One region of the Blautia sp. 2227st1_G12_2227SCRN_220401 genome, then DNA from elsewhere that is predicted to be linked to it. Evidence: predicted binding sites of a transcription regulator. Region 1 holds the regulator's gene; each other region holds the start of a gene.
What was found. Region 1 encodes Rex, which represses fermentation and respiration genes when NADH is low (regulators of the CRP and FNR family bind a similar motif). Its sites were predicted from a motif close to ATTGTTAANTANTTAACAAT; they were not measured.
Positions count from the first base shown of each region.

Region 2: a site for Rex is predicted at 1,501-1,520, ahead of ABCM67_RS05445 (cobalt transporter). Genes of this name have one in related genera too.
Region 3: a site for Rex is predicted at 815-834, ahead of ABCM67_RS03110 (CoB--CoM heterodisulfide reductase iron-sulfur subunit B family protein). Genes of this name have one in related genera too.

Region 1 covers NZ_JBCLNI010000024.1:9,065-11,336, reverse strand. The annotation lists gene ABCM67_RS12090 (ABC-F family ATP-binding cassette domain-containing protein) at 1-330, opposite strand, end outside; gene ABCM67_RS12085 (redox-sensing transcriptional repressor Rex) at 545-1,192, shown strand; gene ABCM67_RS12080 (NAD(P)H-hydrate dehydratase) at 1,254-2,272, shown strand, end outside.
Region 2 covers NZ_JBCLNI010000007.1:123,836-126,107, forward strand. The annotation lists gene ABCM67_RS05435 (methylenetetrahydrofolate reductase) at 1-800, opposite strand, end outside; gene ABCM67_RS05440 (CooT family nickel-binding protein) at 824-1,006, opposite strand; gene ABCM67_RS05445 (cobalt transporter) at 1,071-1,463, opposite strand; gene ABCM67_RS05450 (aldo/keto reductase) at 1,810-2,272, shown strand, end outside.
Region 3 covers NZ_JBCLNI010000004.1:71,655-73,926, reverse strand. The annotation lists gene ABCM67_RS03110 (CoB--CoM heterodisulfide reductase iron-sulfur subunit B family protein) at 1-752, opposite strand, end outside; gene ABCM67_RS03105 (L,D-transpeptidase family protein) at 1,128-2,272, opposite strand, start outside.

The sequences.
Region 1 (2,272 bases):
CACCGTGTTCATTTCCTGTTCCATGTTGCGGATACGGCGTTCCATATCGATGATGTGCTGCTTGGTGGTAAGAAGCTCCTCGTAGATGGTATGATGTCCGTGGATATCCTGGTACTGGGCAAGATAGCCGATATTTTTATCCCGGGCAAGCACCACGGTACCGGAATCAGCAGAAAGCTCCTGCATGATGATACGCAGCAGTGTGGTCTTTCCTGCACCGTTGCATCCGATCAGAGCAGCCTTTTCACGGTCTTCAATGTGAAAGGATGCATCATTTAAAATTACTTTTTCGCCAAAGGCCTTGCATATATTCTGACATGATAAAATCATAAAAACTGTCCTCCTGTATAAAGAATCACCCCTGTTTATGTCTGAACAGGGAAAAATCCTCCACCTATTATAACGGAAACTGCCGGGATTTCAAAGAAAAAATCAATTATTAGAAAAAATAAAAAGAAATTTGTACAGAATAGACAACTTTAATTGACAGGAAAATGTCAATTCGTTATAATTAACCTAGTGTAAGGTAAGGAGGAAAACTATCGTGGAGACAAAACAAATCTCGAAAGCGGTGATTAAGCGTCTGCCACGCTATTACCGCTACTTAGGAGAGCTGATGGAAGACAATGTAGAACGTATTTCTTCCAATGAGTTAAGTAAGAAGATGCATACCACAGCTTCTCAGATCCGTCAGGATCTTAATAATTTCGGCGGTTTTGGGCAGCAGGGGTATGGCTATAATGTACATTATCTTTATACAGAGATTGGTAAGATCCTGGGACTGGATACCGTTCATCCGATGATCATTCTGGGTGCTGGTAATCTGGGACAGGCACTTGCCAATTATGTGGATTTTGAGAAGCGTGGCTTCAGGCTGGTTGGTATCTTTGACGTAAATCCTGTGCTTGAGGGCATCGCAGTCCGTGGACTTGAGATCCAGATGCTCAGTGAGCTTCCGTTTTTCCTGAGAGAGAATAACGTGGAGATCGCGATCCTGACACTTCCCAAGAATAAAGCCAAGGAAATGGCAGATATCCTGGTGGAGAACGGGATCAAGGCAATCTGGAATTTTGCACATCTCGATCTTGAGACACCGGATGATGTGATCGTAGAGAACGTTCATCTTTCCGAGAGTCTGATGACACTGTCTTATAATCTCAGCAAATACAGGCAGGAACATGTGGATAAGTAAGAATTGTTAAGCTGCCGGAAACGGCAGCTTTCTCTATGACAGAGGGGAGGCAGAAGACAGAATGAAGAAGCTTGTTACCTGCAAAGAAATGAAGGATCTGGACTCCACAACGATCCGTGAGATCGGAGTTCCCTCCGAGGTTCTGATGGAGCGGGCGGCACTGAAGGTGGTAGAGGAAACAGAAAAGTATCTCCAGAAGGACGAAAGGATCCTGGTAGTCTGCGGAAGCGGAAATAATGGCGGTGACGGTATCGCTGTTGCCAGATTGTTCCATCTGAAGGGAATCCGGGTAGAGTTTTATATGGTCGGAAACAAAGATAAAATGACCAGAGAGACAGCTCTTCAGTATAAGATCGCTTCCGGTTATCGTGTCCCGGAGGTGAATAACCCGCAGTGGAGTGAATATACTACTATAGTAGATGCCGTGTTTGGGGTAGGCCTGACGCGTCCGATCGAGGGGCATTATGCTGATATCATCCATGAGATGAACAGTGCGAGGGCCAAAAAGATCGCAGTTGACATCCCGTCAGGAGTGAACGGAGATACTGGCCTGGAAATGGGAATTGCCTTCAGCGCCGATCTGACTGTCACATTTGCCTACCGGAAAAGAGGTCTTTGCTTTTATCCGGGAAGACTGTATGCAGGAAGGATCGTTACCGCCGATATCGGGATCTATGAGCAGGAAGCTGTGACTGCATCTGCCGCCTGTCTGGAAAATAAAGATCTGAAGCTGTTTCCGGAACGTGATCCCGGCGGAAACAAGGGTACCTTCGGAAAAGTGCTCTTTGTGACCGGAAGTGAGGGAATGTGTGGAGCCGCTTATTTAAGCGCCAGTGCAGCACTTCGTGCCGGTGCGGGAATGGTAAAGATCCAGACTGTGGAAGCCAACAGGATCCCACTGCAGATACTCCTTCCGGAGGCTATGGTCTGCAGCCGCTTTGATCAGGAATCCAATGAACAGCTTCTATCCTGGTGTGATGTGATCGTGATCGGACCGGGACTTGGAACATCAGTGGCCAGCCGTGAGAGAGAACAGTGGTTTCTCACGGCGGCTGCCCGGGAGAAAAAGCCGCTGATCCT
Region 2 (2,272 bases), on a different contig from region 1:
CCTTCTTCTTTGAATCGTTTAACCTTGTCCTCATAGAACATGTCAAATGGTTTACCATCAGCATCTTTAGCGTTAAACGGATTCGGGAACAGCCAGTTCCTGGAGATCAGCCTGCAAAGCTCACTGTCCATTACACAGCCGTTACGTGAAAGGGCCATATTAATGGTAGCTGCCTGATCCAAAATCGGCATTACGCCAACATCTACAGGCATTGTCACTCCAGCCTCGCGGATAGCGTCCAACCAGTATTTAAACTGTTCCATATCCCAGCAGAGCTGAGTCATGATATAATCAGCACCATTGTCCTGTTTCTGTCTCAAAACAGCAATGTCAGCATCCAAGCTTCTGCATGCGATATGGCCTTCCGGTGAACCGGCTACTGCAATCTCAAACTTATCGCCAAATTCATCACGGACAAATTTAACAAGGTCTGTCGCATAATTGAAGTCTCCGCAGGTCGTTGTCTCACCAAGCGGAATATCTCCGCGAAGTGCCAACATATGGTCAACGCCATCTGACAGATACCGTTCCAACTGCTGTCTGATTCCTTCTTTTGTGTTCTTGATCACTGTGAAGTGTGTTACAGGAATAGTTCCTGCGTTCCTGATCATCTGGCATACTTCCCTGTTGGCTCCGACATTTCCGCCGCCGGCACCGTATGTACAGGAAATATACTCCGGTCTATACTTCATGAGATGTTCAATGGTTCCCGGCAGGTTTGCCATACCTTTTTCTGTCTTTGGCGGAAAAAGTTCAAAGGAAAGCAGCATTTTTTCTCTCATTGCTTCAGATAATTTCATTGATCGTCCTCCACGTATTTGTATCAGTCACACTGCAGTTTCACGATGCTGTTTGCAAGATCCACCATAAGGATACTGCCTTCTACCACGCGCTCATCTCCCATGATATCACGAAGGATCAATTTATTTCCGTCTACATCGATCCGGCTTACATTCTTAAAAATTACAGAATTATCTTCTTCCTTATATACTGTTGCAAGACACATAATCATTCCTCCAAATAAGTGGCGTCATTTAACCACTATGCTGTCAAAACTATTCTGTCAGTTTTTATTTCAACTCTTCCTTAACAAGTGTAAGGGCAAGTCCAAGCCTCATATTACCTTTCTGAAAATCTGCTACTGCCTCTTTGATCGTCTTAGCAGCTGCATCCATGTTAAGCTTCTTAAGATTGTCAGCCATCTGATCAAGTTCTGCAGCATGATGCTCGTTATGCTGCAGCATATAGGTAAGAAGTGCTACAGTCTCATTCTTGCAGTCACCATTCTCACAGGAACCGCAGTGCCCATCACCGTGTGTATGACAATGGCTGTCTCCTTCCGCATGGCTATGTGTATGGCTGTGAGTCACACCATCCTCATGGGTGTGCTCATGTGTATGTTCATGGCTATCTGCATGTCCATGCTGAACAAGATTGCCATTCTCATCTTTGATTAAATGCATAAATACCCCTTTCCTGTATCCGCCGGGCGGACACTCTCATGACAAGAATTTATCAATTAAATTTATTATACATCTTTTCACTGTTATTATCAAGAAAATAATTATAAAATATAGCCAAAATTATATGCTGTTTTTCCTATTTTTCCAAAAACTTTGACAGTAAATTAACTCGATTGTTTCATTTTTAACGAAGTTAGTCTCTTCAAACCACAACTCATTACCCAGTCTGCGCGTCTGTCCAACTCTAAGCTTTATCACTTTTGTAATATAATTGATGTGATTCTTTCATATTTTTGTGCTATAATAGCAAAAGCATGGAAAGCAGAACATACAAGGAGGAATTATTTTGAAAGAAACTGTTTTTCTGAACAACGACAGAGAAATGCCTCTTCTGGGGCTTGGCGTATACAAGTTGCCCGATGACGTACAGGCCGAAGCAGCAGTCACTTCTGCTATTTCCGCCGGCTACCGCATGATCGATACCGCTTCTGTTTATAAAAATGAAGAAAGCGTTGGACGTGCCATTGCCAAATGCGGAGTTCCCAGAAAGGATCTTTTCATCACCAGCAAGATCTGGAACAATGCGCAGCGTCTCGGCGATGTCCAGGGAGCTTTTTCCCGTAGCCTCGACCGTCTGAAAGTCAGTTATGTAGATCTCTATCTGATACACTGGCCGGTTCCCGGCTGCTACCTGAGCACCTGGAAAGAGCTGGAATCCATTCTGGAGTCCGGACGTGCTTTAAGTATCGGTGTCAGTAATTTTGATATCCGGCATCTGGAAGAGCTTCGTAAGATATCCGGGATCATTC
Region 3 (2,272 bases), on a different contig from region 1:
AGCTCTGTAAAATAGTAAACCGGCAGTCTGTTTCCGGCATTTTTATTCAGATTATATTTGCACAGTGGACAAGCAGTGATCAGCATATCTGCGCCAAATCCGGCTGCGCTTTCTTCAATCTTTTCACACATATTCTGTGACATTTCTTTTTCTTTCAAGGATATATATCCTCCACAGCATTCATTTCTGTAAGGATAGATCACAGGCTCAGCGCCAAGGGCACGGATAAAATCCTCCATGATCCTTGGATTTTCCGGATCATCAAATGCCATGATCTTTCCAGGTCTCAGAAGCAGACATCCGTAATAGGCTCCGATCTTCTTTCCGGTAAAAGGATTTACTACTTTTTCTTTCAGTTTATCAAAACCGACTCTGTCCCGGAGAACCTCCAGATAATGGAGAACGGTTGTCTCTCCTTCATAGGGAGCTTCCAACTGCATATAATTGTTGGCTCTGGTCCGGATATCTTCCACATTTTTCATATCATCATTGACACGCTTGATCACATGATGACAGGCTGAACAGATCGTCACCAGATCCTGGCCTTTTTCTTTTGCCTGGTTTAACGCACGGACGGAAGAAAGCTTTGTGGCGATCTCGTCTGTGCCAAGCGGATAAACACCACCACAACACTGCCAGTCCTCGATCTCCTCAAGCTCAAACCCAAGGGCTGTGGCACTGGCTCTGGCATACTCATCCAGATCTTTGGCCTTTGTTCTCAGGGTGCAACCCGGATAATAACTGTACTTCATACCTTTCATTATCCTTTCTTAGTCTAAAATCTGACGTTTATAGTAGATATTCTTGTTCATATATTGTCTTTTTTTTAACGATACATGAATAAAAAAATGAAATCTCAACTAACACTTATTTGAGTTTTTTTATCAATTTGCACCCAAATAAAAGAGAAAAACACTCTTCCTCCGCAATTAAGAAGTGTATTAGCTCGATTTCCGAAATCATCATATCACGTTATTTCTGTTTCGACAAGGCTTTTTCGATATTTTTTTGTGTTTTTTTTAACGTACTTTTGAAAAACCTTATCATTTACGATCCTGCTTCCATGATAATTTTCATTTTCGGGCATAAAAAAAGCTCCGGATCTCTCCGAAGCTTTTTTGCTCCTATCAGTAAATAATGATCGGATAACCTGCATCAATGGTGTTATAGATCAGTGCTGCCTGATCCTTAGGCAGATTGATGCAGCCGTGGCTTCCGTTGGTTTTATAACGGTTCCCGCCAAAGGATGACTGCCAGGATGCATCATGAAGTCCCTGCCCGTAGACAAAAGGCATCCAGTAATTAACCTTTACGTTGTATCCATACTCAGAGCTTGACAGATTATAGGGACTTGCTTTGTATGCGATCGGCCATGCACCACGATATGTTTCACGCCCCTTCACCGGCTTACCACTGACAATATCTGTTTCCGTCACAAGGCTTCCGTCCTTATACAGCCACAAATGCTGTGCATCCAGACTGACCTCTATGTAACTGCCTGCCAGATCGTCTGTTCCGTTTCTCTGGTATCCTTTTTTGCTGTAAACAGGCTCTCTTGTTACAGCAGTACCACTTTTCAGGTCTTCCAGAAGCTGCGCATATTCTCCGTCCTGATCGATCCGGTATCCGTACTCATTTCCCTCAATGGTCACATCCGTTCCCGCAGATGTATGAAAGGTGCGGGGAACATAAATGGTATTGTATTTGTTGGCAAGCTCACTGATGTAGGCTTTAATGGCTTCTTCATCTAAAGTCAGCGTCTCCCCCTCAGCCTTCAGCCAGGATGTGATCGTATCGGAATCCAGAACAGCCGTTTCACTTCCGAATGTATAAGTTACTGTACTGCTGCGGTATTTCTTCAGCTGGCTGTTCAGGTCTGTAATCTTATTTTTCATATCCTCTGTTACAGTGACCGTCGGGCTTACATACACATGCTTGTTGATCGGTACTGTGATGGTATCCCCAAGCAGAGCCGTATCAAATGCTGCGTTCAGATTTGTGTCCACGGTAGTCTCCAGCTTATCCGGATCGATTTCCGTCCCCTGTACCTGTTTCACAAGGGTGAATTCTTTTTTCTCCTTATCGTACTGAATGGCTGCATCAACAGAAGCTTTTCTTTCTTCCGTACCGAAATTTGAAAGATCGAGAGCCTGCTTTTCCTGCTCCTCATCTTCCTCGATCTGACATTCCGGTTCTATATTTTCTTCCTTTGGAAAAAGCTTCCGGCTCTCTTCCCGCTGTTTCTGAATTTCTGTAAGCTTACTCAGAAGGG